One region of the Nocardioides sp. REDSEA-S30_B4 genome, then DNA from elsewhere that is predicted to be linked to it. Evidence: predicted binding sites of a transcription regulator. Region 1 holds the regulator's gene; the other holds the start of a gene.
The links. Region 1 encodes LexA, which represses DNA repair genes until DNA is damaged. Its sites were predicted from a motif close to TCGAACANNTGTTCGA; they were not measured.
Positions count from the first base shown of each region.

Region 2: the regulator LexA is predicted to act here: its motif matches at 10,496-10,511, upstream of A6R01_RS10375 (HNH endonuclease signature motif containing protein).

Region 1 is NZ_LUPI01000007.1:24,572-40,534, forward strand. It holds gene ggt (gamma-glutamyltransferase) at 1-1,173, shown strand, start outside; gene dapF (diaminopimelate epimerase) at 1,173-2,000, shown strand; gene A6R01_RS01440 (SDR family NAD(P)-dependent oxidoreductase) at 2,188-2,964, shown strand; gene A6R01_RS01445 (nucleoside/nucleotide kinase family protein) at 3,043-3,624, opposite strand; gene hflX (GTPase HflX) at 3,876-5,237, shown strand; gene A6R01_RS01455 (SGNH/GDSL hydrolase family protein) at 5,348-6,073, shown strand; gene A6R01_RS01460 (ATP-dependent DNA helicase) at 6,205-8,112, shown strand; gene A6R01_RS01465 (alkaline phosphatase family protein) at 8,333-9,643, opposite strand; gene A6R01_RS01470 (alkaline phosphatase D family protein) at 9,643-11,397, opposite strand; gene lexA (transcriptional repressor LexA) at 11,545-12,276, opposite strand; gene A6R01_RS01480 (SDR family oxidoreductase) at 12,413-13,237, shown strand; gene A6R01_RS01485 (LysM peptidoglycan-binding domain-containing protein) at 13,449-13,811, shown strand; gene A6R01_RS01490 (hypothetical protein) at 14,069-14,416, opposite strand; gene A6R01_RS01495 (ATP-binding protein) at 14,590-15,555, shown strand; gene A6R01_RS01500 (bile acid:sodium symporter family protein) at 15,646-15,963, shown strand, end outside.
Region 2 is NZ_LUPI01000044.1:3,477-19,439, forward strand. It holds gene A6R01_RS10340 (FG-GAP-like repeat-containing protein) at 1-2,115, opposite strand, end outside; gene A6R01_RS10345 (ABC transporter ATP-binding protein) at 2,268-3,071, opposite strand; gene A6R01_RS10350 (ABC transporter permease) at 3,068-3,949, opposite strand; gene A6R01_RS10355 (glycosyltransferase) at 3,942-5,948, opposite strand; gene glf (UDP-galactopyranose mutase) at 5,945-7,129, opposite strand; gene A6R01_RS10365 (glycosyltransferase family 2 protein) at 7,136-8,056, opposite strand; gene A6R01_RS10370 (glycosyltransferase family 2 protein) at 8,053-8,985, opposite strand; gene A6R01_RS10375 (HNH endonuclease signature motif containing protein) at 9,104-10,351, opposite strand; gene A6R01_RS10380 (hypothetical protein) at 10,777-10,905, shown strand; gene A6R01_RS10385 (acyltransferase family protein) at 10,970-12,049, shown strand; gene A6R01_RS10390 (DUF808 domain-containing protein) at 12,070-13,020, shown strand; gene ahcY (adenosylhomocysteinase) at 13,208-14,659, shown strand; gene mtrA (MtrAB system response regulator MtrA) at 14,739-15,452, shown strand; gene mtrB (MtrAB system histidine kinase MtrB) at 15,464-15,963, shown strand, end outside.

The sequences.
Region 1 (15,963 bases):
ATCGAGCAGACCGGCGGGTCGGGCATCGTGGTGCCCGGTCGTGGCTTCCTGCTCAACAACGAGCTCACCGACTTCAGCCTCACCTGGAAGCGTCGCGACCCCAACCGCGTCGAGCCGGGCAAGCGCCCGCGCAGCTCGATGGCGCCCACGATCGTGACGGAGAAGGACAAGCCGCTGGTGGCCCTCGGCTCCCCGGGCGGCTCGACCATCATCACCACGGTGCTGGGGCTGCTCGTCGACTTCATCGACCGCGGCGAGACGCTCGAGGACGCGATCGCGGCCCCGCGCGCCACGCAGCGCAACACCGTCTGGGTCGAGGCCGAGCCGGCGTGGCTGGAGACGTGGAGCGGCGACCTCGAGCCCTTCGGTCACCTGCTGCGCGAGACCACCCTGCCCGGCGGGGAGATCGGTGCCGCCACCGGCATCGAGTTCCGACGCTCCGGAGGCGACCCGGCCGGTCGCCCACGGGGCGGCGCTGGTGCCGGGCGCGGCCGCCCAGCGGCGTACCGTGGGACGGTGAGCAGCGCCCTTCCCGCCCCCGACCGGGTCACCGCCGACTGGCGGACCCTGGACTCCGTCGACGCGCTCGTGGCGCTCCTCGGCGAGCCCACCGCGCGTGCTCGCGACAAGGGTCGCGACCGCCTCCTCGACGTGGACCGCGAGTGGCTGGCGGCGGCGCCGTTCTGCGTGCTGTCGACCTCGGACGCGACCGGCCGGTGCGACTCCTCGCCCAAGGGCGACCCGGCCGGGATGCTGGTGCACGTCCTGGACGAGCGGACCGTCGCGATCGCCGAGCGACCGGGCAACCGGCGGGCCGACGGCTACCGCAACATCCTGCAGAACCCGCACGTCGGGCTGCTCTTCATGATCCCCGGCCGCGGCGACACCCTGCGCGTCAACGGTCGTGCGCGGCTGGTGACCGACGCGCCGTTCTTCGACGAGATGGCCGTGCGCGGCGCCCGGCCGGTGCTGGCCGTGGTCGTCGACGTGGAGGAGGTCTTCTTCCACTGCGCGAAGGCGTTCCTGCGCTCGGGGCTCTGGCAGCCCGAGACCTGGGAGCCGGAGGCGCGGGTGCCCCGGCGAGCGGTGATCGCCTCGCAGGTCGAGGGCGCCGGCCCCGTCGAGGAGCTCGACGCCTACTACGGCCCGTCCTACGCGGAGGGCCTCTACTGATGTACCCCTTCCTCAAGGGGCACGGCACCGAGAACGACTTCGTGCTGCTGCCCGACCACGACGGCACCGTCCACGGCGGGCTCTCGCCCGAGGCGTGGTCGGCGCGGGTGCGCGCGCTGTGCGACCGGCGAGCCGGCATCGGGGGCGACGGGGTGCTGCGGGTGGTGCGCGGCGAGGACGGCCACTGGTTCATGGACTACTGGAACGCCGACGGGTCGGTCTCGGAGATGTGCGGCAACGGCATCCGGGTCTTCGCGCGGCACCTGGTCGCCGAGGGCCTCGTGCCCGGCGACGAGCCGATCCCGGTGCAGACGCGCGACGGCGTGAAGACGATCGTCGTGGACGGCGAGGACATCACCGTCGACATGGGCGAGCCGCAGGTGCTCGGCCAGACGTCGGTGTCGATCGGCCGCGCCACCTGGGCGGCCACCCATGTCGACATGGGCAACCCGCACGCGGTGGCGTTCGTGGAGTCGCTCGACCCTGCCGGGCCCGTGGGGACGCTGCTGACCGCACCGGAGCACGACCCCGCGGTCTACCCGCACGGGGTCAACGTCGAGCTGGTCGTGGCGGTGGCCCCCGGTCACGTCGCCATGCGCGTCCACGAGCGCGGCTCCGGCGAGACCCGCTCCTGCGGCACCGGTGCCTGCGCGGTCGCGGTCGCCGCCGCGTTGCGCGACGGAGCGGGTCGCGAGGGGACCGGGCCCGGGTCGGCGTACACCGTCGACCTGCCCGGCGGCACCCTTCGCATCGAGTGGACCGAGGCCGGGCGCATCCTGATGACCGGGCCGGGCGTGATCGTGGCGCGTGGGGAGACCGATCTGTAGGGGAAGGTCTGACTGACGTCAGTCCGACCTTGCATGGTGCGGTCGAACCTTCGACCGCGATCGCGAAGGTCTGACCGTCATCAGTCGAACCTTCCACCCCCCGACCCCCAGGGACCGTGACAGTGGAACTGTCTCGATCGCCAACCCGCGGGTGACGCAGGTCTCGGCACCCGCTAGGTTCCGAGCCATGGACATCACCGGATCCACCGCCATCGTCACCGGCGGCGCCTCGGGCATCGGCGCGGCCGCGGCCCGCCAGCTGGCCGCCAAGGGTGCCACCGTCGTCATCGCCGACCTCCAGGCCGACAAGGGCGAGGCCCTGGCCGAGGAGATCAAGGGCGTCTTCGCGCAGGTCGACGTGACCAACACCGACCAGATCAAGGCCGCGGTCGACGCCGCCACCGCGATCGCCCCGCTGCGCGCGGTCGTGAACTCCGCCGGCATCGGCTGGGCCCAGCGCACCATCGGCCGCGACGGCGAGTTCGACTCCGCCCACGACCTCGAGGCCTACCGCAAGGTGATCGCGATCAACCTGATCGGCACCTTCGACGTGACCCGCCTCGCCGCGACCGCCATGAGCCGCAACGAGCCCGACGCCGACGGCTGCCGTGGCGCCATCGCCAACCTGACGAGCGTGGCCGCGTTCGACGGCCAGATCGGCCAGGCGGCGTACTCCTCCTCCAAGGGCGGCGTCGTCGGCATGACCCTGCCGGTCGCGCGCGACCTGTCCTCGGCCGGCATCCGCCTCAACACCATCGCCCCGGGCCTGATCGACACCCCGATCTACGGCGAGGGCGAGCAGGCGGAGGCGTTCAAGGCCAAGCTCGGCGAGAGCGTGCTGTTCCCCAAGCGCCTCGGCGAGCCCGAGGAGCTCGCGAGCATGGTCGTGGAGACCATCATCAACTCCTACATGAACGCCGAGGTCATCCGCGTCGACGGCGGCATCCGGATGCCTCCCAAGTGAGCTCCTGAGCACCCGAGTCGTGCCCCTGAGCGCGCGCCATGGCGCCCGCTCAGGGGCACGACCCATGTGCGGGGCCCGTCACAGGTCGATGACCAGGTCCGTCCGCTCGGCGGCCGCCTCGACCAGCGCCGCGTTCGGGTCGTCCACGGCCCGCACCCAGGCCTCGGCCTCGTCCGGGCTCTTGCCGAACGCCACGTGCCGGTCCACCAGGCGCGATCGGCGCAGCGCCGGATCGACGCGCAGGTGCCACACCGCGTCCAGCTGGGCCCGCACCGCCTGCCACCGCGGCTCGTCGAGCAGCAGGTAGTTGCCCTCGGTCACGACGACCGGCGCCGATCCCGGCACCGGCAGCGCGCCGGCGATCGGCTGCTCCAGGTCGCGCTCGAAGCTCGGAGCCATCACCAGCGGCTCGCGGCCGCGCACGCGGGCCAGCAGGGCGGCGTACCCCTCGGCGTCGAAGGTCTCCGGCGCCCCCTTGCGATCCAGCAGCCCGCGCCGCGCGAGCTCGACGTCGGCGATGTGGAAGCCGTCCATCGGCACCACGACCGCGCCCCACGCCGACGCCAGCCGCGCCGCGAGCGTCGACTTCCCGACGCCCGGAGCGCCGGTCAGCCCGAGCAGCCGCCCGTCGAAGCCGGCACGCAGCGCGTCGAGATCCATCTGCTCAGGCTGCCAGAGCAGGCGGGACTAAACCCGTTCGCCGCGGCGTTGGAACAGACCTACTCTGGAGGTATATGAGCAACGCACGTGACACCGCCCCGGACCTCTCCGACGGCTTCTCGCTCGCCGACGAGCTGGAGGAGACCGACGCCTGGGAGGACGATCCCGCCGACGAGGACGCTGCCGGGGCCGACGGGTTCGAGTCGGGGTACGCCGACGAGCCCGACCCCGAGGAGCCGACGGTCGGCGCGATGGAGCTCGCCGAGCGCCACCAGCTGCGCCGCGTCGCCGGACTGCGCACCGAGCTCGAGGACATCACCGAGGTCGAGTACCGCCAGCTCCGGCTCGAGCGGGTCGTCCTCGTGGGCGTCTGGACCGAGGGCACCACGCAGGACGCCGAGAACTCGATGGCCGAGCTCGCGCTGCTCGCCGAGACCGCCGGCTCGGAGGTGCTCGAGGCGATCTACCAGCGCCGGCAGAGCCCCGACCCGGCGACGTACGTCGGCCGCGGCAAGGTCGAGGCGATCGGCGAGATCGTCCGGGCGACCGGCGCCGACACCGTCATCTGCGACGGCGAGCTCGCGCCCAGCCAGCTGAGGAACCTCGAGGACCGGCTCAAGGTCAAGGTCGTCGACCGGACCGCGCTGATCCTCGACATCTTCGCCCAGCACGCGAAGTCCAAGGAGGGCCAGGCCCAGGTCGAGCTGGCGCAGCTGCAGTACATGAAGCAGCGCCTGCGCGGCTGGGGTGGCAACCTCTCCCGCCAGGCCGGTGGCCGTGCCGCCGGCGGTGACGGCATCGGTGGTCGTGGCCCCGGTGAGACCAAGATCGAGACCGACCGCCGCCGCATCAACGACCGCATCGCCAAGCTCCGGCGCGAGCTCAAGGGCATGAAGGTCACCCGCGACGCCAAGCGCAGCCAGCGGCAGGCCAACCAGGTCCCGAGCGTGGCCATCGCCGGCTACACCAACGCCGGCAAGTCCAGCCTGCTCAACCGGCTGACCACCGCCGGGGTGCTCGTCGAGGACGCGCTGTTCGCGACCCTCGACCCGACCACCCGGCGCACCACCACCGCCGACGGCCGCGTCTACACGATGAGCGACACCGTCGGCTTCGTGCGGCACCTGCCCCACCAGCTGGTCGAGGCGTTCCGCTCGACGCTGGAGGAGGTCGCCGACGCCGACCTGCTGCTGCACGTGGTCGACGGCTCGCACCCCGACCCCGAGGGCCAGATCGCGGCGGTCCGCGAGGTGCTCGCCGACATCGACGCCACCGACGTGCGCGAGCTGATCGTCATCAACAAGGCCGACGCCGCCGACCCGATGGTCATCGCGCGCCTCCAGGCCCGCGAGCCGCACACCGTCGTGGTGTCGGCGAAGACCGGTCAGGGCATCGCCGAGGCGCTGGCCCGGGTCGAGGCCGAGCTGCCGCGCCCGGCGATCGAGTTCGAGGTGCTGCTGCCCTACAGCCGCGGCGACCTCGTCGACAAGATCCACCGCGCCGGCGAGATCGAGTCGATCGAGCACACCGCGGACGGCTCGCTGGTCCGTGGTCGCGCGGGCGAGTCGCTGGCCGGGGAGCTGGCGCAGTACGCCGTCGCGCCCCAGTCCTGAGCGCCAGTCCTGAGCACCAGTCCCGGCCATCAGCCACGATCCGGTCACGGTTCGGCGCTGATCGCCGTCTTCGGCTGCGCCGGGGCGGCCCCGGGCCGCACCATGGGGCCATGGCCTTCCGGGGGGCGCGGCGTGAGCCGGCGGAGCAGAGCGGGCGACCGCACCGTCGTCTTTCGGTCGTGGCGCTCGCCGCGGTGCTCGTGGCCCTGTCGGTGGTCGTCGTGACCGGCCGCGCGACCGGCTCCGGGCCGACCCGGTGCGAGACGTTCGCCGCCGACTCGGCGGCCCGCGCGGGCGCGGTGTCCGGGGCGGGGGAGGACCTGCTGGTCATCGGCGACTCCTGGACCGCCGGTCTCGGTCTCGACGAGCCGACCCGGTCCTGGACCGTCCGGCTGCCCGGGCGCGTGCACACCGCCGGCTTCTCCGGCTCCGGGTTCAGCGCCGGCGCCTCGGGCTGCGGCCCGCAGGTGTCGTTCGCGGCGCGGGCGAGGGCGGCGCTGCGTCCGCTGCCCGCGGGTACGCCGGTGGTCGTGGCGGGCGGCCTCAACGACTGGGACATGTCCGCGGCGGAGATCACCGCAGGGTTCGAGCGGCTCCTCGGCCAGCTCGACGGCCACCCGCTGACCGTCGTCGGGCCCGCGGCCGCGCCGGCGCGGTCGGCGTACGTCCCGCGGGTCGAGGGCGTGCTCGAGCGGCTCTGCGCGGAGCACGGTGTGCGGTTCGTGGCGGTGAGCGACCTGTCGCTGGACTACCTCCCGGACCTGCTGCACCTCACCCCGGCCGGTCACGCCGCGTTCGGTGACGCGGTGGCCGTGAGGTTGTCCACAGACGCCTGACGGCGAGGCGGGGAACGTCCCCGGCCGCGACTAGGGTGCTCGGCGTGAGTGAGCCGAGGACCAGCGTCAGCGCCGTGCTGGAGACGGCCGTGACCGCCCTCGGCGGTGCCACCCGTGAGGGCCAGGTGCAGATGGCCGAGGAGGTCGGTCGGGCGCTGGCCGACGACCAGCACCTGCTCGTCCAGGCCGGCACCGGCACCGGCAAGTCGTTGGCCTACCTCGTGCCCTCCCTGCTGCACGACAAGCGGGTGGTCGTGGCGACCGCGACGCTCGCGCTGCAGCACCAGCTCGTCGAGCGTGACGTGCCGCGGCTGATGGAGGCGATGAAGGGCCAGGACGGTGTCGACACCTCCTACGCCGTGCTCAAGGGTCGCTCCAACTACGCCTGCCTCCACCGCGTGCGCGAGGGCGTGCCCGACGACCAGGGGGCGCTCGTCCAGCTGCCCGAGGGGTCGATGGGGCAGAAGGTCCTCGAGCTGCGCGCGTGGGCCGAGGAGGACGCCGAGAACGGCGGGTCCGGCGAGCGCGACAACGCCCCTCGCCACACCGAGCGGGAGTGGCGCCAGGTCTCCGTCGGCCATCGTGACTGCCTGGGCGCGCAGCGCTGCCCGTTCGGCCAGGAGTGCTTCGCCGAGCTCGCGCGGGAGAAGGCGCACCGCTCGCACCTGATCATCACCAACCACTCGCTGCTGGCCATCGACGCCATCGAGGGCGTCCCGATGATCCCGGAGTACGACGCCGTCGTGATCGACGAGGCGCACGAGCTCGTCGCCCGGGTGACCCAGGCGGCCACCGACGAGCTCACGGCCCCCGACGTGGAGCGGGCGGCGCGACGCGCGCGCAAGCACGTCTCCGCGGAGGGCGCGAGCAACCCCGCCGACGACCTCGCTGACGCGGGTGAGGCGCTGCGCGACGCGATCACGACCGCCTCGCCGGGGCGGTTCGAGGTGCTGCCCGAGCAGCTCGGCGACGCCCTGCAGCTGGTGCGCGACGCGGCCCGTGCGTGCGTCTCGGCGTTCCCGAAGGAGAAGCCGGGGGAGGGCGACGGAGACCCCGGGCGCCAGCAGGCCAAGGGCTCGGTGCAGGACGTCTTCGCCGTCGCCGAGCGGATGGCCGCCGACCTGGAGTCCGACGTGCTGTGGCTCTCCGAGGGCGGGGAGCGCTCCGCGCCGCGGCTGTGCGTGGCGCCGCTGCAGGTGTGGGGCCAGATGCGCGACAAGCTGCTCACCGACAAGACCGTCGTGATGACCTCGGCGACGCTGATGCTCGGCGGTGACTTCTCCTCGGTCGCCACCTCCGTGGGGCTCAAGCCCTCGGAGCGGGTCGTCGACGGAGGGTCGGTCCCTGAGGGCGACGGGGTCCTGCCGTGGCGCGGGGTCGACGTGGGCTCGCCCTTCGACTATGGCCGCCAGGGCATCCTCTACGTCGCCCGGCACCTCCCGCCGCCGGGCCGCGACGGCCTCGTGAAGGCCCAGCTCGACGAGATCGCCGAGCTCGTCGACGCCGCCGACGGCCGCACGCTGGGGCTGTTCTCCTCGCGCCGGGCCGCGGAAGCGGCGGCCGAGGCGGTCCGCGAACGGCTGCCGCACCTGACGACCCTGGCCCAGGGCGACGCCCAGCTGCCCGAGCTGGCGAAGCAGTTCGTCGAGGACCACCACACCGTCCTGTTCGGCACCCTCTCGCTGTGGCAGGGCCTCGACGTCCCCGGCGACACCTGCCAGCTGGTGCTCATCGACCGCATCCCCTTCCCGCGCCCCGACGACCCACTGATGAGTGCGCGGCAGAAGGCCGCCGACAAGGCCGGCGGCAACGGCTTCATGCAGGTCGCGGCCGCCCACGCCGCGCTGCTGATGGCCCAGGGCGCCGGCCGCCTGATCCGCACCACCACCGACCGCGGCGTCGTCGCCGTGCTCGACCCGCGGCTCGCGACGGCCCGCTACGGCTCCTTCCTCAAGGCGAGCCTGCCGCCCATGTGGACGACCACCGACCCCGCCGTCGTACGCCAGGCCCTCACGCGGCTCGCCGCCTCCGCCGGCTGAGCCGCGGGGTGCCAGCGGGCCCGGGATCACGACGTTCTGCAGGAGAAACGGCTATCTGGCCTGCAGAACGTCATGATCGAGCGGCGGTGCGTGGTCAACCGTCCGCGCCCGTCGGTCCGTTGATGCCTCACCGCTCCCGGTGCGGCCGTGGTGGGGCGGTGCGTGGGCAACCGACCCCCGAGACCGGTCGGTTGGTGGCTCACCGCTCCTGTGGTCGACCTCAGATCCGGGGCTTGCCGTCGTACCTCTTCTTCGGCGTGCGCATCCCGAAGAACTTCGCCACGGTGGGCGCCACGTCGACGGTGCGGGCGTGGGCGGAGGAGACCTTGCCGGCCTTGACCGCGGGGTGCCCGCCGCCGATGAAGAACGGGATCGACCGGGTCGCGGGGTGGCCGTGGTTGCCGGGGATCGGGTTGTTCGTGACCGGGTTGGGGTCGGAGAAGCGCCAGCCGGCCTGGCAGAACACCACGACGTCGCCGGACTCCGGGCCCAGCCGCAGCCACGGCGTACGCCGGTCCCAGGCCTTCAGCACGCCCGATGTCGCCTCGGCGATCTGCTGGATGCGCTTGACCGCCTTGTCGAGCTTGCCCTTTGGGCCGGTCCAGTAGACGAGGTCGGCGCCGCCGTTGTCGGCGATGACGACGTTGCCTGCCAGCAGCGGGTCCTCGTCCATCGCGCCCTGCAGCGTGATCACGTTGGTGGGGATCGACCAGTCCATCGAGTGGTCGGCGAGGACGATGACCATCGAGTGCTCCCACGCACCGCTGGACTTCAGCCCGTCGATGAACTGCCCGACGAGCAGGTCGGTGTCGAGCAGCGCCGCCTGCCGCAGCAGCCGCAGGTTGGTGCCGGTGAAGTCGGTGTGGCCGACCCGGTCGATGTCGCCGAGGTTGACGAAGACCAGGTGCGGGTCGAGCTCCTCGACCATCGAGGTGAGCGCGTTGTAGGTCAGCAGGTCCGGTGCGTGACCGGAGACAGGGATGTAGAGCTCGGGCTCCCAGCGGTGGGTGGCCCGCTCGCCGAAGACGCCGACGAGGTACTCCTTGCTCAGCACCGTGCCGGTGGTGAAGCCACGCCTGTTGAGCCGCTCGATGATCGTCTTGACCCGGATGTCGCTGGGCTGGTCCATGTCGCGGATCTCGCCGAGCTCGCGGTCGTAGAAGGAGTTGGCCGGCACGCCCGAGCGGTCGGGCCGCACGCCGGTCATCATCATCACGTGGTTGGGGATCGTCTCCATGACCGGCATGGAGGTCGCCCGCGGCCACCACATCCCGCCCTCGCGCAGCGCGTGCAGGTTGGGCGTGAGGGTCGGCTCGATCTCGTCGGGGCGGCAGCCGTCGGTGACCAGCACGTAGCAGCGCTTCTTGGTCCTCGGGCTCGCGGCGTCGGCCGGGGCAGCCGCGCCGAGAGCGCTGGAGAACGCCAGGCCGGACGCGGCGGCGGTGAGGACGGTCCGACGGCTGGCGCGGATCTCCTCGAGCCGCCGGGCGGCGCGCTCGGGGGAGCCGGTGAGGGGGGCGTCCTGGCACATCACGCCTCCAAGGGGGCGTCGACGGCGGTGACCCGGCCGGTCCCGGCGATCGTCTCGTACGACGTCGACCACTCGATCGAGGTGTTCGCGTCGTCCCGGGCGCCGATGACGTACCAGTCCATCTGCGCCCGCTCGGGGGTGATGTCGAGGACGGAGTACCCGTGGTTGTCGAAGTCGAGGTACTTGATGTGCCGGTTGTTGGCCAGGATCGCCGTCTCCACCAGCGGCGTCAGCTGCGGGGCGCCGGTGATGTCCTTGAGGTTGTTGGACGTGACCGAGGAGCACACGAACTCCACGCCGTAGGAGTCCCCGTAGAGCGGCTGCGTGGAGGTGTCCATCGGCAGCTCGCAGGCCCAGCCGGAGTGGATGTCGCCGGTGACGAACAGGACGTCCTTGACCTGGTGGTCGCGGATGTGGCCGAGCACCTCGCGCCGATCGGCGGTGTAGCCGTCCCACTGGTCGACGTTGTAGGGCGCCCCGTCGGCGGGGAGGATGCCGGTCACGTCGTTGATCGGGTCGATGAGGTCGTTGGGCAGGTCGCCGAAGGTGACCGGCGCGATCATCACCGGGTTGCCGATCACCTTCCACTGCGGGGCGTGGTCGCCGCGCGTCAGCGACTCCTTGAGCCACGCCATCTGCTTCTTGCCGGTGATCGAGCGGGACGGGTCGCTGACGGTGGCGTCGACGCCGGGCAGGGCGGCCTGCTCGTCGCGGTAGGTGCGCAGGTCGAGCATGGAGACCTCGGCGAGCTGGCCGAAGCGCATCCGGCGGTAGAAACGGGTGCCGTCGCCCAGCGCGGCGGTGCCGTCCATGCGGACCGGCATCCACTCGTCGTACGCGCGGTGGGCGCGGGCGCGCCGCTTCTTGTAGTCGCCCTCGGACTCGTCGTGGTTCTCCGCGCCGGCCTTCCACTGGTCGTTGGTGACCTCGTGGTCGTCCCAGGTGAGGATCCAGGAGTAGCGCGCGTGCAGGGCCTGCAGGTCGGGGTCGAGCTTGTAGCTGGCGTGCCGGCGGCGGTAGTCCTCCAGGCTCACCATCTCGTGCGGCGGGTCGTGCGGGCGGACCACGACGTTGTCCTGGCCCATGCCGTAGCCGCTGGTGGGGTACTCGTAGAGGTAGTCGCCCAGGTGCAGGATCGCGTGCAGGTCCTGGCGCGCTGCGAGGGCGCGGTAGGGCGTGAAGAACCCGGCCTCGAGGTTGGAGCAGGACACGACACCGAAGCGCAGGTTGTCCAGTGCGGCCCGCTTGCGGGGTGCGGTGCGCAGTCGCCCGACGGGGCTCTTCTGGCCCAGGGCGATGAACCGGTAGTGGTACTCCTTGCCTGGCTTGAGGCCCTTGGCGTCGAGCTTGACGGTGTGGTCGCGACCCGCGCTGGTGCGGAACCTGCCCTTGCGGACGATCTTGTTGAACCTCGCGTCCTTCGCGACCTGCCAGGTCACCGTGACCGGCTTGCCCTTGCCCGAGCCGGGGGTCGCCGAGGGCGTGGGGGTGACGCGGGTCCAGATGACCACGCGCCGCGGCAGCGGGTCGCCGGAGGCGACACCGTGCTGGAAGACCTCGTGACCGGCCTTCCCGCGATCGGCGGCGCCGGTCTGCCCGGACTCCTCGGCGTCGGCCGCGCGTACGCCGGTGCCGAGCACGCCGACGGCGGCGGCTCCCGCGGCGCCGGTCGCGAGGACGGTGCGGCGGGGGAGCGAGGACGAGGCGGGGGGAGCCGTGGTGGGGGTGGTCGGCGTGGTCTTCGTCGAGGTCACGCCCCATCCAACGACACAGCCCGGTGTTTCGTGACGGTTTCGACGGTGTGAGCACCGTCCGTTCACCCGGGGGTCGCGAGATGGTCGAGGTGCGAGGCGCGCCAGCGACGAGCGGGCGTCGAGACCCACCCGCCGCCGGCGTACCCCTCAGACCTTGCGCAGGACCGCGGTGACGATGCCGAGGATCGTGGCGTGGGTGCCGTCGATGGGCTCGAACGCCTCGTTGTGCGGCATCAGCCAGACCTGCCCGTTCTTGCGGGAGAAGGTCTTGACCGTCGCCTCGCCGTCGATCATGGCGGCGACCATCTGACCGTTCTCGGCGGTGTTGGCCTGGCGGATCACGACGTAGTCGCCGTCGCAGATCGCGGCGTCGATCATCGACTCACCGCGCACCTCGAGGAGGAAGAGCTGGCCGTCACCGACGAGCTGCTTGGGCAGCGGGAAGACGTCCTCGACCTGCTCCTCGGCGAGGATCGGCGCGCCGGCGGCGATCCGGCCGAGCATCGGCACGTAGGACGCGGCGGGCAGGGTGTCGCCGACGCCGGTCTCGTCGAAAGAGCTCTCGCCGGCCGAGGAGATCGCACGGCGGGCGGCCATCGACTCGGGCAGGAAGACCTCCAGGGCGCGCGGGCGGCTGCCGTCGCGCTTGATGAAGCCCTTCTCCTCGAGCACCTTGAGCTGGTGGGCCACCGAAGAGGTGCTGGTCAGGCCGACGGCCTGTCCGATCTCGCGCATGCTGGGCGGGTAGCCGCGGTGAGCCACCGAGTCGCGGATCGTCTCGAGCACCTTGGTCTGGCGCGGGGTGAGGCCGCTGGCGTCGGGCGGGCCGTCGGGGAGCGCGCTCACGCCGGGGGCGGCGTCGTCGTGGCTGGTCGCCATGGGGGTCCTCCTCGTCACGGCCACCGGGGGAGCGGGTCCCGGCGGCACGGCCTGCGTCGTGGTGTGCCCACGCTATGACTGATCCATCCCGTGATCAAACATGTGTTCGAATCGGCGTGTCGAGCACACTCGGGCCATGACGCCTCCTACCGTCCCCACCGCCCCGACCGGACGCAGCGCGGTGGTGACCGGCGCGGCACGCGGCATCGGTCGTGGCATCGCCGAGCGCCTCGTCTCACAGGGGTACGCCGTCGTCGTCACCGACGTCGACGCGGCCGCCGTCCAGGCGACCGCGGCCGAGATCGGGGCGGTCGCCGGGCTGGCCCACGACGTGCGCGACCCGGCGGCACACCGCCATGTCGCAGAGGTAGCGGCCGGGCACGGTCGGCTGGCGGCGTGGTTCAACAACGCGGGGGTCGGTGACGACGGCCGCCTCTCCGAGCTCTCCGAGGACCAGGTGCGACGCCTGGTCGAGGTCAACCTCCTGGGTGTGCTGTGGGGGATGCGCGCCGCGCTGGAGGCCTTCGCCGGCCCCGGCGGCGACGGCTCCGGGGACATCGTCAACACCGCCTCGCTGTCCGGGCTCGGTCCGGTGCCGGGCTACAGCGTGTACGCCGCGACGAAGGCCGCCACCGTGTCGGCCACGATGTCCGTGGCGGCCGAGTCGCCGCGCCGGGTGCGGGTCCACGCGATCTGCCCCGACGGGGTGCAGACGGCGATGCTCGACGAGCAGGACCCCGAGGGGCTCGGAGCGGCCCTGGTCCACTCCGGTGGTCGCATCCTGACCGTCGAGGAGATCGCCGAGCTGGCCGTGGGACTGGTGGGCACCGGCCGGGTCGTCCGCACGGTGCCGGTCTGGCGTGGCGCCCTGATGCGCACGATCTCCCTGGCGCCAGGGGTCGCCGCCAAGGGCACCGCGCTCTTCGCGGCGCAGGGGCGTCGGGCGCTGCGGCGGGGCTGACCCGCGCTGCTCGTCGGAGGGGGTCGAACATTTGTTCGCTCGACCCCTTGATCTCGTTCGAACACCTGATCTAGTCTCGTACACGTGTTCGATCGAACTGGTGGTCGAGCCGTCGGCCCCAGGCCCTCCCGGTCCTCCCTGATCGGGACTGTCGGTGGTCGTCGGTAGACATCGGTTCGCAGACCCACTCCGACTTCCCCAGGAGATCCCGATGAGCACCATGGTCCTTCCCGCAGTCCACACCTCGACCCGCCTCGGCGCTGGGCCCTCGACGGCCGGACACGTCCGACTGACCCGCCGCGGTCGCCTGGCCGTCTTCGTGGTCGGCCTGCTGGTGGCCGTGGCGATCGCGGTCGCCTTCGCCGGCGGCTCTGTCGCGACCTCGGAGAAGGGCGAGCCCGTGCCCACCGACACGATCGTCGTCGGCACCGGTGTGACGCTGTGGGACATCGCCTCGGCGCGGGCCGAGGGCGGCGACGTGCGCGACATGATGTCGACGATCCAGCAGCTCAACCACCTCGACAGCGGCATGCTCGTCGCCGGTCAGCGCCTGCGGGTGCCGGCCGCCGGCTGAGCGACCGAGCGTTTCGGCAGCACAGGCAGCCACCAGACTTCGCCGGTCGATTCGACCCCGGCCGGCGAAACCACGGGGAAGACGAGGGGCGGGCCCACGGCGGGCCCGCCCCTCGGTGGTGTCTGGGGTTGCAAGGTCTGACCGATGTCAGTCAGACCTTCGGGTTCGCGCTCGAACCTTCGACCGCGATCCTCACGGTGGGACTGACGTCAGTCAGACCCTTCCGGCGCCCGTCGTCTGCAGGGGCGACGACATGCTCAGCGGGCGGCCCGCTTGCCCCCCTTGGGTCGTGGCGGCGCCGGGTCCTCGCCCGGGGCGGCCGCGGGCGCCACGAGCCCCAGGATGCGCAGCAGGCGAGCCGCGAGCATCAGTCCGGCGAAGAGGCAGGCCATCGCGCCGAGGGAGGCGAGCGCCAGGAACCACCAGGCGGCGGCCCTGCCCTCGCGGGCGGTGGTGCCGAAGTCGATGGCGGCCCACACGAGGTATCCCCAGGCGACGACCAGCGCGGTGACGCCGACGGCGTGGACGAGAAGTCGCCGGGTCCGGTGTGGCTGGTCCGGGCGCGGGCCGCTGTGCGATCCGTGCTTCCCCGTGCTCCCGGCCACCGCGCCATTGTTCCCGATGGCCCCAGGAGTCACGCGGCCGAACCGCCGGGGCGGCCGGGTTCACGGCCGGGTTCTCGGGGGGTTCGCGACGGGCGCGCGAGGGGGACGAACGGCCCGCTGGACGGGCTGGAGGACCCTGTCGGGGGGATGGTGCGCGTGGCTAGCCTGGCGCCGTGTCCGACGCCGAGGCCCCGATGGCCCACCTCGAGGTCGAGGTCGAGCGTGCCGTCGTCGTCCACGACGTGGTGCGCGCAGTGGTGGCAGACCTGGTGGCCCTCCCGGACGTCGCGCGGGTGGCGGTGGCGCTGACCGAGGGTGGCGGGCGGCGGCTGCGCTTCTGCTCGGTCCGCCGCGGCGAGGGGCCGCCGACCGAGCTGGACTGGTGCCACATCGACGCCTACGACGATGTGCCGCTCAACGATGTGGTCCGCACAGGCCGCCCGATCCTGGCCGCGCTCACCACGCTGGAGGAGCGCTGGCCCTGGCTGGCCGAGCAGGAGACAGCGGCGGGCAACGTCGCGGCCGCGGTCGTCCCGTTGCTGGGCGCGAGCGCCCGGCTCGGAGGGCTGTTCCTGCTCTACGACCGGCCGCAGGAGTTCGGACCCGAGCAGCGTGAGCAGCTCGAGGGCCTGGCCCGGCGTACCTCGGCGGCGCTGCACGAGGTGAGCGCCCGCCGCTCCGGTCACGCCGACGACGCGCTCGAGGAGGTGCTGGACGGCGGGTCGGCGGTGGAGCACGCCGGACGCACCGCCAGCCTGCGCCTGCTGCCCGAGCCCACCGCGCCGCGCGAGGCCCGGGCGTTCCTGGCGGCGGAGCTGCGCCACTGGGGCGTCGACGACGACATCGTCGAGACCGCCCAGCTGTGCCTGTCCGAGGTCGTCACCAACGCCGTCCACCATGCCCGGACCGTCGCGGACCTGCGCATCTCGGTCGAGGAGGCCGTCCTGACCGTGGTCGTGCGCGACTTCGGGGCGGGCGCCGACGTGGTGGCCCCGCTGGATGGCGAGGACCCGTTGGTGGTCTACGGCCGGGGCCTGATGCTGGTGGAGGCGATGACCGACCGGTGGGGCTCCGAGCACGACGCCGGCGGCACGACGGTGTGGTTCTCCATCGACCTCGCGGAGGACTCCGCGCCCTGACGACCCGCAGGCCCGACTCCGTCGAGTCGCGAGGCCCGCTGCCGCCGGCCGTGCTTCACTGTGGCGCCAGTCACACGTGCGGAGGTCTTGATGAACGACTCGGTGCTGATCAGCGTGGGTCTCCCGATCGCCTTGGCGATCATCATGTTCGGGCTCGGCCTCTCCCTGGAGGTCGGTGACTTCCGACGGGTGGCGCGCACCCCGCGCGCGGTGGTGGTCGCCCTGGGGCTGCAGGTGCTGGTCCTGCCCGTCATCGCCTTCGGCCTGGTGGTCGCCTTCGACCTCGACCCGTTGCTGGCGGTGGGCGTGATGCTGCTCGCGGCCTCACCGGGCGGCACGACCGCCAACCTGTTCAGCCACCTCTTCCGCGGCGACGTCGCGCTCAACATCACGCTGACGGCGATCAAC
Region 2 (15,963 bases), on a different contig from region 1:
GTTAGTCTCCACCACGGCGCCGGTGTCGAAGGTGCCGGTGCCCGTGAAGACGAGCATCTCGTCCCCGCGCCGCGACACCAGGTCGGGGGCCGGTGAGCCGGTCACGTCGCCGGCGCCGGCCAGGTCGCCGCGGCCCTTGAGCCGCTTGACCGGGCCCCGGGCCGCGCCGACGGTGCCGTCACCACGGCCCGGGAGCACGTAGGCGTGGCCGCCCTCGCGGCGCACCACGAGGTCGACGAGGCCATCGCCGTTCCAGTCCGCGGAGCCGGTCACCGCGTCGTAGCGGGGACCGCCCTGGACCAGCACGCTCGGGGTCCCGGTGCCGCCGACGGGCAGCAGCCACAGGGACCCGGCACCGTCGCGGGCGACCAGGTCGCCGACGCCGTCGCCGTCGAGGTCACCGGCGCCGGCCAGCAGGTCGTAGCCGCTCCAGTCGCCGCTCATGGCCGAGGAGGCGAAGCCGCCGTTGCCGCGACCCCGGAACAGGGTCGGGCGGCCGGTGGACTCGTCGCGGCCGACCAGGTCGCCGAGGCCGTCGCCGTCCACGTCGCCGGGCGCCGCGAGCAGGTCGTGGCCCCGGGTGACCCCGGCGGTGCGGAGCACCCGGCCGTCCACCCGGACCTCGACGGAGCCGTCGGCGGTGCGGCCGAGGAGGTCGGGTCGCCCGTCACCGGTCAGGTCCGGCGAGACCAGCGTGGCGGCGTACGAGCCCCAGCCGGTGGAGTCGACGACGGGCTTGCGGACCTTGGTGAGGCCGCCGGTCGGGATGACGACCACGCGGTGGTCGCTGGCGCGACGCGCGACCACGTCGGGGTGCGGCGTGCCGAGCAGGTCGGCGTCGAGGTCGCGCCCTTCCCAGCCGGTCTGCGCGGCGGCGGCGAGGCTGCGGATGTCGCCGAGGCGGGCGTAGAGGTACTTCCCCGGGCAGGCGGTCGAGCCGGCGTCGCGGTGGCCGTTGATCGCCGGAAACGTGTCGCTGCCGACCTGCTGCTTCGTCGAGGACGCGTCGACGCCGTGCAGCGAGAGCTTCCAGGCGAAGAGCGCGCCGTAAGCCTCGACCATCGCCTGGCTGGGCTTGACCTGCTCGAAGTTGCCGATCGCCGACATCGCGAACGCGTAGTCGTTGTAGCCCAGGGTGTGCGCGCCGACGACCGGGCGGTCGACGCCGCCGTAGCGGCCCTCCCAGATCCGGCCGAAGCGGTCGACGAGGAAGTTGTAGCCGACGTCGGACCAGCCGCGGGACTTCGTGTGGTAGGCGTAGATGCTGCGCAGGATGCCCGGCACCTCGTCGCGGCTGTAGTCGTTGGCGTTGACCGTGTGGTGCACGAAGCCGGCGTGCACCTCGTAGTAGCGCAGCGAGCCCTTGTCGCGCATGCTCTCGTCGGCGCCCCACTGGGCGCGGGAGAAGATCTGCGGCTCCGGGGTGACCCCGCCGCGGGCGGCGGGCCCGGCGGCCGAGGTCGTCTCCGCGGTGTCCAGCGCCGCGCGCTGGCTGACCGTGCGCGAGGGGGTGCCGGGGTCGATCACGGCCAGCCGCAGGTCGGCGGGCGCGGCGCCGGCGGCGTCGACGACCCGCACCTGGACCCGGTCGACGTCACCGACGTACAACGGCTCGGTGCCGGGGCGCGCCCGACGGCCCTCGCGGGTGTCGGGGTCGGGGCCGTGCTCGTCGTGGTACTCCAGTGCCGACCAGCCCGACCACTCGCCGTCGGTGAGGGTGCGGGCCGCGATGCTCAGGTCCTCCTCGGCGACCTCGGCGCCCGGCGCCCAGGTGACGCCGACCATGCCGTCACCGGTCACGGCCTCCGGCCGGCTCACCAGCCGCTGGCCGCCGCCGGGCACGGCACGGGCCGCGGCCGTGCCGGTCAGCGACACCTCGCGCACGACCGGGTCCACCACGGTCGCCGGCAGCGTCGCCGTGCTCCGCGCCACCTGGGCGTACGCCGACAGCACGCCGACCTCGGAGCCGGTGCCCGAGATCGTGACCCCGGCGGGCGGCTGGCGCACGACGTCGAGGCTGATCAGGCTCGCGGCAGGGGTGAGCACGGCGAGCACCGCACCGAGGGCCAGCAGCTGCTGGCAGGCGGTGACGAACCGTGACCGGAAGAGCGACATCGAGGACCTTTGCGTGCGCGGGGAAGTTCACACTGCGCGCAACTTTCACACGAGTCACACAGGTCACGGAAGAGTTCGTGAGTAACTACAAACGTGTAATTTCCACTCGACACGCCGAGGAGGTCCGGATTTCTTCGCCGGGCCGGCTGGCGTCAGACGTCGGCGCCGAGCTCGTCGTCGTCGTTGTTCTCGTCGTCGGAGTCGTAGTGGAGGTACTTGATGCCCTCGTCGACGTCACCGTCGAAGCCGAGCCGGCCGTTCTCCAGCACCAGGACCCGGTCGCACATGCGACGTACGGACCCGGCGGCGTGGCTGACGTAGAACAGCGTGCGACCGGAGTCGCGCACCTCCTCCATCTTGGCCATGCACTTGCGCTTGAAGGGCTTGTCCCCCACCGCCAGCAGCTCGTCGGCCAGGAAGATGTCGCAGTCGACGTTGATCGCGATCGCGAACCCCAGCCGCGAGCTCATGCCCGAGGAGTAGTTGCCGACGGGCGAGTCGAGGTGACGACCGATGTCGGCGAAGCCGGCGATGTCGTCGAAGCGGTCCTTGGTCTCCTCCTCGGTCAGCCCGAAGACCGCCGCGTTGAGGTAGATGTTGTCGCGCCCCGAGAGCTGCGGGTGGAACCCGGCACCGGTCGCGATGAGACCGGCGATCCGGCCCCGGGTCAGCACCTGGCCGGAGTCCGGCTTCATGGTGCCGTTGATCAGCGTCAGCAGGGTCGACTTGCCCGAGCCGTTGAGGCCCATCAGGCCGATCGACTCCCCCTGCTTGACGGTGAACGAGACGTCGTCGACGGCGTTGAAGTCGTCCTTGGTCTTCTGGCCGCGGAACTTCGCCACCGTCACCTGCTTGAAGGTGCGGTGGTAGCGCAGGCTGAAGGTCTTGGTGACGTTCTCGACGACGATCGACGTCTCGGGCGGGTAGCTGCTCGGGTTGCTCAGCGCACTGGTCACGTCAGACGCTCCGGGATCTTGTTCTCGAACCGGCGGAAGACCCACTGCCCCAGGAGCAGGACGACCACGGCCACCCCGAGCATCACCAGGCCGCGCGAGAACATCGCGTCGGGCATCTCGGTGAGCATGGTCCTCTCGGGGTCCTCGGTCGTGCCCACCCAGAAGGCGCGCTGCACGAGCAGCACGGCGTTCGAGAGCGGGTTCCACAGGTAGTAGGCGGCCGCGTCGCCGAAGCGCTCGTCGACGATCGAGTAGGGGTAGATCATCGGGACGCCGAAGCGCACGAAGTTGGTCAGGATGTTGACCACGCTGGCGAAGTCGCGGAAGTAGACGTTGGCGACGCTGAACATCAGGGCCAGCCCGGTCCCGAGCGCCATGATGATGCCCAGCGCCAGGAAGAACGCGGCGATGCCCAGCCCCGAGGGCGCCCAGCCGATGATCAGCACCGCGACCAGCAGGATCACCACCTGCGGGGCCACGTGGAACAACGAGACCATCATCGACGCGACCGGGAACATCTCCTTGGGCAGCGCCATCTTCCGGATCAGTGCCTTGTTGCGCACGATCGACCTGGTGCCCGCGTTGAAGGTCTCGGTGAAGAAGTGGACGACGATCAGGCCGCAGAAGACGTGGATCGCGAAGTTCTCGGTGCGGTCGCGCCCCAGCACCAGCACGAAGATGAAGGTGTAGATGAACAGCTGGGTCAGCGGGTTGATGTAGGACCAGATCAGCCCCAGGAACGACCCGGAGTAGCGCGCGTTGATCTCCCGGCGCACCAGCAGCTTGAGCAGGTAACGGCGCCGGAAGACCTCGAGCAGGCCCTGGGTCGCGGTCGGCGGCGCCAACGGCGCGTCGACCAGGTAGCGGCCCTCAGTCATCGGAACCCGAGCGATCCTGCCCCAGCCACGGCGACAGCGTCTGCTCCCAGGTCTCCGGCGAGGTGATGTCGCCGAGCGCGGCGCGGTACTCCTGCGCCAGGCGCGGCCACTCCTTCTTCAGCTGCTCGTGCAGCTTCAGCGTCTTCGTGAGCAGCTCGCGGAACTTCTCCGGGTCGCGCTGGTAGAACGCGGCGGACGTGCCGTCGTTCATCGAGACGATGGCGGAGTCGTAGGAGGCCAGGCGGTACCACTTGGCGTCCATGGCGCGGACCTCCGCCTCGGGGAACTCCCGGGACAGCTCGCGCGGCTTCTTCAGCTGGCGCAGCGGCTGCAGGCCGGCGCTGACCAGCTGCGAGACGCGGCTGGGCACCTCGGCGGAGTCGCGGCCCTTGCGGGGCGGCTTCTCCCGGCGTACGGGCGGGAAGGCGTCGCGGTCGACCTCGAGCTTGGCGTCCTGGAACGGCTTGCGGATCGCGTTGACGTAGGTGAGCGTCTCCGGCAGCCGCTGGTGCAGGTGGCCGGGCCCCGACAGCACGTCGAGCAGCGCCTGGTGACGCATCTCGACGGTGGAGTACTGCATGGAGACCAGGTGGGCGATCTGGTGGTTGCGGCTCTCGCGCACCATCCGGCCGCCGTTCGGGTAGGTCGAGTGCAGCAGCGCCGCGACGAAGCGGTTGCGCTGGTGCAGGTAGGCCTGCCAGTCGACCGCGTCGTTCTTGTCGGTCCACGGCACGTGCCAGACCGCGGCGCCGGGCAAGGTGACGGTCGGGAAGCCGTGCTCCCGAGCGCGCAGGCCGAACTCCGAGTCGTCCCACTTCAAGAACAGCGGCAGCGACAGGCCGACCTCCTCGAGGACCGCCCGCGGGATCAGGCACATGAACCAGCCGTTGAAGTCGACGTCCACGCGCTTGTGCAGCCAGCGCGCCGAGCGCAGGTTGCGTGCGGCGAAGTCCCAGTCGGGGAAGGTGTCGTTGGGGCTCTCCCACCAGAACTTCCACGGCTGGACGATCTCGCCGAAGCTGTGCAGCCGAGACCGGGAGTAGATGTTGAACATGTGCCCGCCCACGATCGTGGGGCGCTTGGCCAGGTCCGCGAAGGTGACGGCGCGGATGATGCCCTCGGGCTCGCACACGACGTCGTCGTCCATCATCAGCGAGTACGTCGCCGAGCCCCGCTTCACCGACTCCAGCTGCCCGCGGGCGTACCCGCCCGAGCCGCCGAGGTTGCCCTGCTCGAGCACGGTCAGCGTGGAGCCCAGCAGCTTCTCGGCGGTCGCGAAGTGCTCGGAGCCGGTCACCTTGTCGGTGCCCTGCTCCATCACCATCACGGTGTCGAGGTAGGGGTGCAGCTCCTCGGCCTCCCCGAGCTGGACGAGCAGCTCGGCGCAGAAGTCGGGGCGGTTCATCGTGGTGATCGCGATGTCGGTGGTGCCGTGCTCGGCGCGGCCCGCGGGGACCTCGGCGCTCCACTCGGCGGACTCGACGACGACGTCGCCGTCACCGGCCACGACGTCGTACCAGTACCAGCCGCCGTCGATGAAGGGCTTGAGCGTCAGGTCGAAGGTGAAGGTCTCCGAGGCACCGCCGGTGGTCTCTGCCGACTCGACGCGCTGGGAGTGGCCGCGCGCCATGGACTTGTAGACCAGCAGGGTCGCGCCCTCGCCGCGCAGGGTCACCGTGAGGCGGACGGCGTCGACGACGGTCCAGCGCCGCCAGTAGGAGGCGGGGAAGGCGTTGAAGTAGGTGCCGAAGGAGAGCTTCTCCCCCTGCGGCACCCGCAGCGCCGTGCGCGACTCGATCTGGTCGGGGTGCAGGCTCTTGCCGGTGCTGGTGGACTGCCGCACCGCGGCGTTGTTGAGGTCCTTGGCCGCCCGGTTGCCGCCGACCTCGTACTTGTCGGCGTCGAGGCGGGCCTCCTCGGTGTCGACGTAGAGGGCCATGACGTCGAAGTCGCGGTCCAGCGGCATGATCTGCCGCTGGAGCATCCTGCGCGTGCTCATGCCACACCTCCGCTGGCGAACGGCGCACCCTCGGCGAAGTGCGGCTTGATCTTGTTGTCGTACATCGACAGCGCCGAGCCGATGGCCATGTGCATGTCGAGGTACTGGTAGGTGCCGAGGCGGCCGCCGAAGAGCACCATGTCCTCGGCCTTGGCCTTCTCGCGGTAGCGCATCAGGATCTCGCGGTCGGCCGCGGTGTTGACCGGGTAGTACGGCTCGTCGCCCTCCTCGGCGAAGCGGCTGTACTCGTGGACCACGATCGTCTTGCCCGGCAGGTAGGTGCGCTCGGGGTGCAGGTGCTTGAACTCCAGGGTCCGGGTGAAGGGCAGCTCCTGGTCGTTGGCGTTGACCACGCCGGTGCCCTGGTAGTCGTCGACGTCGAGGGTCTCGGCCTCCAGGTCGATGGTGCGCCACGACAGCCGGCCCTCGGAGTTGTCGAAGTACTCGTCGACGGGGCCGGTGTAGACGACCGGGACCTTGCCGACGTACTCCTCGCGCACGTCGAGGAAGTCGACCTCGAGGCGGACCTCGATGTTGGGGTGGTCGGCCATCCGCTCCAGCCACGCCGTGTAGCCGTCGACCGGCAGGCCCTCGTAGGTGTCGTTGAAGTAGCGGTTGTCGAAGGTGTAGCGGACCGGGAGGCGCGTGATGATGTCGGCGCTCAGCTCGGTCGGGTCGGTCTGCCACTGCTTGGCGGTGTAGCCCTTGACGAACGCCTCGTAGAGCGGGCGGCCGATCAGGCTGATCGCCTTCTCCTCGAGGTTCGTGGCGTCCTCGGTGGCGATCTCGCTGGCCTGCTCGGCGATCAGCGCCCGTGCCTCGTCGGGGGTGTGGGACTTGCCGAAGAACTGGTTGATCAGCCCGAGGTTCATCGGGAACGAGTAGACCTGCCCCTGGTACTTCGCGAACACCCGGTGCTGGTAGTTGGTGAAGTCGGTGAACCGGTTGACGTAGTCCCACACCCGCTTGTTGGAGGTGTGGAACAGGTGCGTGCCGTACTTGTGCACCTCGATGCCGGTCTCCTCGTCGAACTCGGAGTAGGCGTTGCCACCGATGTGGTGGCGGCGCTCGAGGACGAGGACCTTCAGGTCCAGCTCGGTGGCGCAGCGCTCGGCGATGGTGAGGCCGAAGAAGCCGGAGCCGACCACGACGAGATCGGGGGCGGAGTCAGGAGCAGACACGATCGGTCAGTCTACGGACGACGGGGGCAGCGAGCGCATCCCCCACGCTGCGCGCATGGCTCGGATCACGTTGGCCGCCTCCGACCGTCCGCCGCGCACGGGCGCCAGCAGGAGGACGGCCAGCACGATGAGCAGCGGCTTGAGCCGGACGGCTGCGTTCTCGCCGTACCGCAGGTGCACCGCGAAGAGGTTGCGATACATGTAGAAGCCCTTCCACCCGGCCAGGTCGTGCTGCTGGTCGAAGTCGAGCTGGCGCACGAGCACCGCGTCGCGGACCGCCCAGATGCGCCGGCCGCTGCGGCGGGCACGGATGGCGAAGTCCACGTCGTCGTAGAAGATGAAGTACGACGGGTCGGGCAGCCCGATCTCCTCCACCACCGTGCGGCGCACCATGAAGCCCTCGAAGGCGACGTTCTCGACCTCGACCCGCTCAGGCATGGCCGCGCGGGTGCCGAAGTCCTCGACCATCCCGGTCTTGGGCTTGATCGCCCAGGGGTGGGTGAGGTCGAAACGGGTGGCGGCCTTCTCGCACAGCCGGCCGTGTGAGTCCTCGCGCACGCTGGTGAGGCAGTCCTCGTCCTGGGCCATGAGCACCGAGAGGCAGTCCGGTGCCGGGACGACGTCGTCGTCCATCAGCCAGGCGCGGTCCCAGCCCTGCTCGTAGGCGGTGCGCAGACCGAGGTGGAACCCGCCGGCGCCGCCGAGGTTCTCCTCGGTGCGGATGACCTGCAGCGGCAGCCGGCCGCGGGCCTGCTCGTCGGCGAGGACCTGCGGCGTGTGGTCGCTGCTGTGGTTGTCGACCACGATCACCGCGTCGGGGCGGTGCTCGAGCGCGGCCAGGCCGTCGAGCATCCCGGTGAGCAGGGCGGCGCGGTTGAAGGTCACCACGACGACGGCCACGGTCTCCCCGGTCTCGACGGTGGTCATCGCAGGTACCTCCGGTGGCCCGTGAAGTCGCCGCGCAGGCCGGCGTACGCCGCGCGGGCGCTGAGCGCGAGGCGTACCGGGTCGCGGCGGGTGAGGAGGTAGAACCACACGGTCTTGGCCCAGAAGAGCAGCACGTGCAGCCAGCCGCGGTACTCGCGCAGGTTGAGGGTGTTGTTGCGGGCCATGCAGTAGGCCTTGAGGTCGCTGGGGCTGTGGTTGTACGTCGTGCGGCCGGCCATCATCGGCGTCCCCAGCTCGCCCACGGACGGGTGGTGGACGCGCGCGTCCGTGACGGTCGCGATGCGGGCCCCGGCGCGCTCGGCGCGCAGGCGGTACTCGTGGTCGTCGCCCCAGATGAAGAACTCCTCGCGGGGGTGGCCGATCCGCTCGACCAGCTCACGGGTCACCAGCACCCCGTTGAAGGGGATGACGATGTCGTCGATGCGCTGACGCTCTCCCCCGGCCCGCTCGACGTCGGCCAGCGCCCGCACCACGCGGGTGCCGCCGGGCAGCCGGATCGGGAACACCAGCCGCCCCGGGTCCTGCTCGTCGACGACCAGCGGTCCCCAGAAGTCCAGGTCGTCCTCGCGCAGCAGCCGCTCGAGGCACTCGACCTCGGGCAGCCCGTCGTCGTCCATGAGCCACACGAGGTCCGCGTCGGTCTCCTCCGCGGCCCACCGCAGGCCGGCGTGGAAGCCCCCGGCGCCGCCGCGGTTGTCGGGCAGCGTCCTCGCCGTCACGTCGCTGCGGCCGGCCAGCCACTCCCCCGTGTCGTCGGTGCTGGCGTTGTCGACCACCAGCACCTCGACCAGCGCCGGGGTCCGCTCGCGCACTTCTGCCAGTCGCGCCACGAGGGTCTGGAGCAGATCGTGGCGATTGAAGGTCACGACGACGGCCACCACGCGGCGTACGGGCTGGTCGGTCGGCACGGGCGCCACCCTAGGAGAGTCGACGCTGTCGGGCACCACGGCACGCGCTGGCTGGCCTGCTGCCGTGACCCGGGGCACGCGCTGACGCAGAGCACGCCAGGACCTCAGCGCCCGCGCTTCAGAGCGTGGTGGTGCCGTCGGGGTGGACGAGGAACCGCAGGCTGTGGGGGCTGGTCCAGAGCCAGGTGGTGGGGGTGAGCTGCTGGTAGTCCCACCGCCCGTCAGGGGATGGGTGGGTCTTGGCTCGGTGATGTCGTCTGCACAACGGGGCGAGTCGGTCGGTGGCGGTCTGGCCGGGTGGTCCGCCCTGGTCGGGTGGGACGTACTCGTCGATGTGGTCGAGGTCGGTGCGTGCTGAGGTGCGGGTGCAGTGGGGGAAGACGCAGGTGGGGCGCTTGAGTCGCACGCGCTGGCTGATGCGGTCGGGGATCTCGTAGGAGTCGACGGCGATCTGGTCGGCGAGGTCGATGACCGGCTTCACGACCACCTGGGTGCCAGGCACTGACAGCCAGTCGCGGACCGCGTCGGCGGTGAGGGTCTGGTGGTGGTTCTCCACGCGGGCGAGGTGGAGGCCGAGCATCCCGGTGTCGGGGTCGAACTCAGGGGTGCCGGGTCCTTCGTTGCCACGGAGCGCTGCCTCGCTGAGGTGGATGTGGAGGACGACCTGACGGGTGCGGCTGGTGGGCTTCGTGGACTCGAGACGGCGCTGGCGCGCCTCCTCGACCGGCGAAGCCTCGTCGTTGGTGGTCAGGTCGAGGGTGAGGTCGCCGCGGGAGAGGAACCCGAGTGCCTTGGCGCGGCGGACGTCGAGGGTGTCGGTGGACCCGGCGGCGGCGAGCTGGTCGGCGATGGTGCGGATGGCGTGCTCGAGCTCCTCGGCATCGGCCCGGTCCAGCAGACCGGACAGGTGGACGCCGCTCGCGGTGCCGATGGACCAGGCGGTGGAGAGGTCGAGGGTGACGTGCAGCGTCGCTTGGGTGTCGGCCTCTTCCATCTCAGCCGTCTCGGGGTCGAACCGTGCGGCTGCTTCGGCGACGAGTCGCTTCACGGTGGTGAAGGAGGCGGTGTGGACGACGTGGGCGAGGTGGGCGTCGACGAACGCGGCTGCCTCCTGAGTGAGGGCGCGGGTGAGGTCGGTGACGCGGCGTACCCGCCAGACCTGGACCTGGCCGTCGAGGAGTCGCTGCCAGATCTTGGGGAGCCGGTAGCGGGCTTCGACGGCGTCGGAGAGCAGCATCCGGCCCGAGTCGGTGGACCTGCCCAGGGCGGCGGCGAGCTCGATGACCGCGAACTCCGAGATCTCCGGTGCACCCGGGCCGGCGAGCTCGAGCATGGTGTCGGCGCCGGGCATCCCGAACCGGGACACCCAGGCGTTCTCGGCCTCGGTGTGGGCGTCGTCGTCGGGCAGCCCGAAAGGTCGCGAATCTCGGTCAGCAGGTCACCGGTCGACTCCGCAGGAGTGACCTGCGAGGGGGTGTCGTGGTGTCCGAGTGCCATGTCCAGAGTTTACTAGAACACCAGTTCGAAAGGAACCCTGGATGCGGGCTCGGGGAGGAATCTGTGGAGGACGAATCAAGCGCAACCCAAGCGAGCACCCCAGCGGGCCGAAGGGGTCGAGCGAACCGCAACCAGGTACCGAATCCAACGCCCACCGCAAGCACGCCTTTGATCAATGCAGGACCTGCTGCAGCGCGAACGTCCAGGCGCCCACCCACCCCGACCACCGAGTCGACAAGGACCGGAGGGCGTGTCGTGAAAGGGGTTCACGAGGAACCCTCCAGTCGCGCCGGCATGAGGTTGCTCGTCGGCGTACGGGGTCTCGAGACGGCGCTGGCGCGCCTCCTCGACCGGCGGATGGGACGTCGCTGGCGCTCATCGCACCTCACCCAGCGGTGGGTGCCGTCGTTGGCGCTCGCCTGAGGAGTCGCTGAGAGGGGCATGCGTCACGTTTCGCCGCGGGGGAGGAGCGGGAAGAACGGTTCCCATGGCCTCTTCTCGAGACCCGTGGTTCGACAACGCCAAGATGGCGCTGGTGACCCTGGTGGTGGTGGGACACGCGTGGGTGGTGCTGCCCGACTCCACGACCAACGACCACCTCTACGACTTCCTCTACGCCTGGCACATGCCGGCGTTCGTCTTCCTGACCGGCTACCTCTCCCAGCGCTGGACCTACACCCGCGCGCGGATGTGGCAGCTGGTGCGCACGGTGGCCGTGCCGTATGTGCTCTTCGAGGCCGCGATCGCGATGTTCCGCATCCATGTCGGTGGCGAGGAGCTGGAGAACCTCTGGCGCGACCCGCACTGGCCGATGTGGTACCTCTCGGCGCTGTTCTTCTGGCGGCTGCTGACCCCGGTGTTCAAGAACATGTGGGGCGGCCTGGGGCTGGCCGTCGTCATCTCCCTGGTCGCGGGGCTGTACGCCGGTGACACGCTCGACGTGGCGCGGATCCTGGGTCTGCTGCCGTTCTTCGTCCTGGGCCTGAAGTCGACCCCGGAGCGGCTCGAGCTGCTGCGCAGCCGTGCGGCGCAGGTGGCGGCCCTCGGTGTCTTCGTCGGCATCTGGGTGCTGACCTCGCGCACCGACGACTGGGCGGGGACCGAGTGGCTCTACTACCGGGCCCGCTACGAGGAGCTCGACGTCAGCGACGGCCAGGCGTTCCTGACCCGGGCCGCGCTGCTGGTGCTCGGCACGCTGGGGACCTGGGCGTTCCTGGCGCTGGTGCCGCGGGTGCGCGGCTGGTTCACCGCGATGGGTGCCTCGACGCTGATCGTCTACCTCTTCCACGGCTTCGTGGTGAAGGGGTTGGGCTACGCGGGCTACGGCGAGCTGTTCGGCGACCACGTCGCGCTCGGGCTGGTCGTGACCACGCTCGGGTCGGTCGCGGTGGCGCTGCTGCTGGCCAGCCCACCGGTGGCCCGGGTGCTGCAGCACGCGGTGGATCCGCTGGGCTGGGGCGAGCGCCGGGTGAAGGACGCCCTGGAGGTGGCCGAGGCCAAGAAGGAGGCCGACGAGCTCGCGGCGCGCATCGAGACGCACGTGCAGCGGGAGACGGTCCGGGTCTGAGGCACCGCTAGGCTCCCGACGTGGCCGGTGGACTCTTCGCCCTTCTCGACGACATCGCGGCGCTCGCCAAGCTGGCGGCCGCCTCCATCGACGACGTCGGTGCCGCCGCCGGGCGCGCCAGCGCCAAGGCGGCCGGTGTCGTCGTGGACGACACGGCCGTCACCCCGCAGTACGTCCAGGGCGTGGCGGCCGAGCGCGAGCTGCCGATCATCAAGAAGATCGCGATCGGCTCGATCCGCAACAAGCTGCTGCTGATCCTGCCGGCCGCGCTGCTGCTCAGCGAGCTGCTGCCCTCCCTGCTCAAGATCATCCTCATGTGCGGCGGTGCCTACCTCTGCTACGAGGGCGCGGAGAAGATCTGGGAGAAGTTCGGCCCCGGCCACGGGCACCACGACGACGAGGCGCTGGAGAAGGTCGCCGCCGGCAACCCGGCCGAGACCGAGAAGACCCTCATCTCCGGCGCCATCCGCACCGACCTGATCCTCTCGGCCGAGATCATGGTGATCTCCCTCGACGAGGTGGCGGGCGAGAGCTTCTGGTCGCGCGCCGCCATCATGGTGGTCGTCGCCTTCTTCATCACCGCGGTCGTCTACGGCGTGGTCGCGCTCATCGTGAAGATGGACGACGTCGGCCTCTCGCTGGCCCAACGCTCCAGCGCCGTCGCCCAGCGGGTCGGCCGCGGGCTCGTGCAGGCGATGCCGCGGGTCCTCGAGGTCATCGGCGCCGTCGGCACGGCCGCGATGCTGTGGGTGGGTGGGCACATCGTGCTCGTCGGCTCCCACGACCTCGGCTGGCACGCGCCGTACGACGTCGTGCACCACCTCGAGGAGGCCGTGCACGACGCCACGGGTGCTCTCGGGTCGGTCCTCGGCTGGGTGACGAACACCGGCTGCTCGGCGGTCCTGGGGCTGGTCATCGGGGCCGTCCTGGTCGCGGTGATGCACCTGGTGCCGCGGCGCAACGCGCACTGACCCCCGGGCTGGTCCGCGACGGGTCGACGGCTGCTCGACGGCTGGCCGCTCCAGCCCACCACCCGCCGGGATTCCCGGTCGTCACGCCTGTCCGCCTACGCTGGACGGCGGACTGCGTGGGAGATCCCGACGGTGCGCAGATGCGCGACGCAGGCCTGGCTCCAACCCCCTGCGAGGAGACACCCTGATGGACTTCAAGGTCGCCGACCTGTCCCTGGCCGACTACGGCCGCACCGAGATCGAGCTCGCCGAGCACGAGATGCCCGGCCTGATGGCCATGCGGGAGCGCTACGGCGCCGAGAAGCCGCTGGCCGGCGCCCGCATCGCGGGCTCGCTGCACATGACCACCCAGACCGCGGTCCTCATCGAGACGCTGACCGCGCTCGGTGCCGAGGTCCGCTGGGCCTCCTGCAACATCTTCTCCACCCAGGACCACGCGGCCGCGGCCGTGGCGGTCGGCCCCGAGGGCACCGTCGACGCGCCCGCGGGCGTGCCGGTCTTCGCCTGGAAGGGCGAGACGCTGGAGGAGTACTGGTGGTGCACCCAGCAGATCCTCGACTGGGGCACCGACGAGGCCGGCGAGAAGCGCTTCGCGAACATGATCCTCGACGACGGCGGCGACGCCACCCTGCTGGTCCACCTCGGTGTCGAGGCGGAGAAGAAGGGCGAGGCGCCGGACCCGGCCACCGCCACGAGCACCGAACAGCGCATCATCTTCGAGGTGCTGCAGAGCAGCCTCGCCGCGAGCAAGGACCGCTGGACCAACGTCGCCCGCGAGATCATCGGCGTCACCGAGGAGACCACCACCGGTGTGCTCCGCCTCTACGACATGATGCGCGAGGGCTCGCTGCTCTTCCCGGCCATCAACGTCAACGACTCGGTCACCAAGTCGAAGTTCGACAACAAGTACGGCTGCCGCCACAGCCTCGTCGACGGCATCAACCGCGCCACCGACGTCCTCATGGGCGGCAAGGTCACCGTGGTCTGCGGTTACGGCGACGTCGGCAAGGGCTGCGCGGAGTCGCTGCGCGGCCAGGGCGCCCGCGTCATCGTCACCGAGATCGACCCGATCTGCGCGCTGCAGGCCGCGATGGACGGCTACCAGGTGTCGACCCTCGACGACGTCATCGAGATCGCCGACATCGTCATCACCGCCACCGGCAACAAGGACGTCGTCAGCGTCGACCAGATGCGCCGGATGAAGAAGAACGCCATCCTCGGCAACATCGGTCACTTCGACAACGAGATCGACATGGCCGGCCTGGAGACCTACCCCGGCGTCGTCCGCAAGAACGTCAAGCCGCAGGTCGACCTGTGGACGTTCCCCGAGGGCGAGGGCAACGCGATCATCGTGCTGTCCGAGGGCCGCCTGATGAACCTCGGCAACGCCACCGGCCACCCGTCGTTCGTGATGTCGAACTCCTTCACCAACCAGGTGCTGGCGCAGATCGAGATCTTCACCAAGCCGCAGGACTACCCCGTCGGCGTCTACGTGCTGCCCAAGCACCTCGACGAGGAGGTCGCCCGCCTGCACCTCGACGCGCTCGGCGTGCGGCTGACGACCCTGACCGACGACCAGGCGAAGTACCTCGGCGTCTCGGTCGAGGGGCCGTTCAAGTCCGACGAGTACCGCTACTGATCGATCGCGCACGGCGGCCCCGCGGTGTCGGGGCCGCCGTTCGCACGCCCGCCAGGGGGGAGGGTGCAAGATGGTGACCATGAGTGAGGCAGCGCCGCAGGACGACTACACGACCAAGGGTCGGGTACTCGTCGTCGACGACGACGCCTCGTTGGCCGAGATGCTCACCATCGTGCTGCGCCAGGAGGGCTTCGACTCGCGGATGTGCCTGCGCGGCGACGAGGCCGTCGAGGCCTTCCGCGACTACCGCCCCGACGTCGTCCTGCTCGACCTGATGCTGCCCGGTCGCGACGGCATCGACGTGTGCAAGGAGATCCGCGCCGAGTCCGGCGTGCCGATCGTGATGCTCACCGCCAAGGGCGACACCGTGGACGTCGTGGTCGGGCTGGAGTCCGGTGCCGACGACTACGTCGTCAAGCCGTTCAAGCCCAAGGAGCTGGTGGCCCGCATCCGTGCGCGCGTACGCCGCTTCGACGCGACCGCGCAGGCCGAGACGCTCACCATCGGCGACGTCCACATCGACGTTGCCGGCCACCAGGTCACCCGTGGCGGTCGCCCGGTGAGCCTGACGCCCCTGGAGTTCGACCTCCTGGTCTGCCTGGCCCGCAAGCCGTGGCAGGTCTTCAGCCGCGAGGTGCTGCTCGAGCAGGTCTGGGGCTACCGCCACGCGGCCGACACCCGCCTGGTCAACGTGCACGTCCAGCGGCTGCGCTCGAAGGTCGAGCACGACCCGGAGAACCCCGAGATCGTGGTGACCGTGCGAGGCGTCGGCTACAAGGCCGGCACCGCCTGAGCGGCCGACGGGTGGCCGCGCTCACCTTCTGGCGCCGCTCCATCCAGGCACGGGTGGTGGCCAGCACCCTCGTGCTGTCGTTCCTGGTCGTCAGTGTCGTCGGCTGGTTCCTGCTGCGCCAGACCCGCGACGGCCTGCTCGACGACCGGGTCGACGCCGTCGTCGCCGAGGCGCTCGACGAGACCGAGGACGCCCGCACCCGGCTGGCCTCGGCCACCCTCAGCGACGTCGACGCCGCCGAGCAGCAGCGGGCGCTGGTCGAGCCGATCATCCAGCGAGGCCTCTCGCGCGACTTCGCGGTGGTGCTGGCCGGCCCTGCGGGTCCCACGGGCGTCGCGGCGGACCCGGGCGGCGGCGGGGCGACGTACACCTTCGGCCTGGACCGCACGTCGGTGCCGGCCTCGCTGGTCGACCACTTCTCGACGGTCGCGACGCCCTCGTGGACCTTCACCACGATCCGCCGGCTCGCCCCCGACGGGGAGACGCCGGTCTCCGAACCGGGCATCGCGGT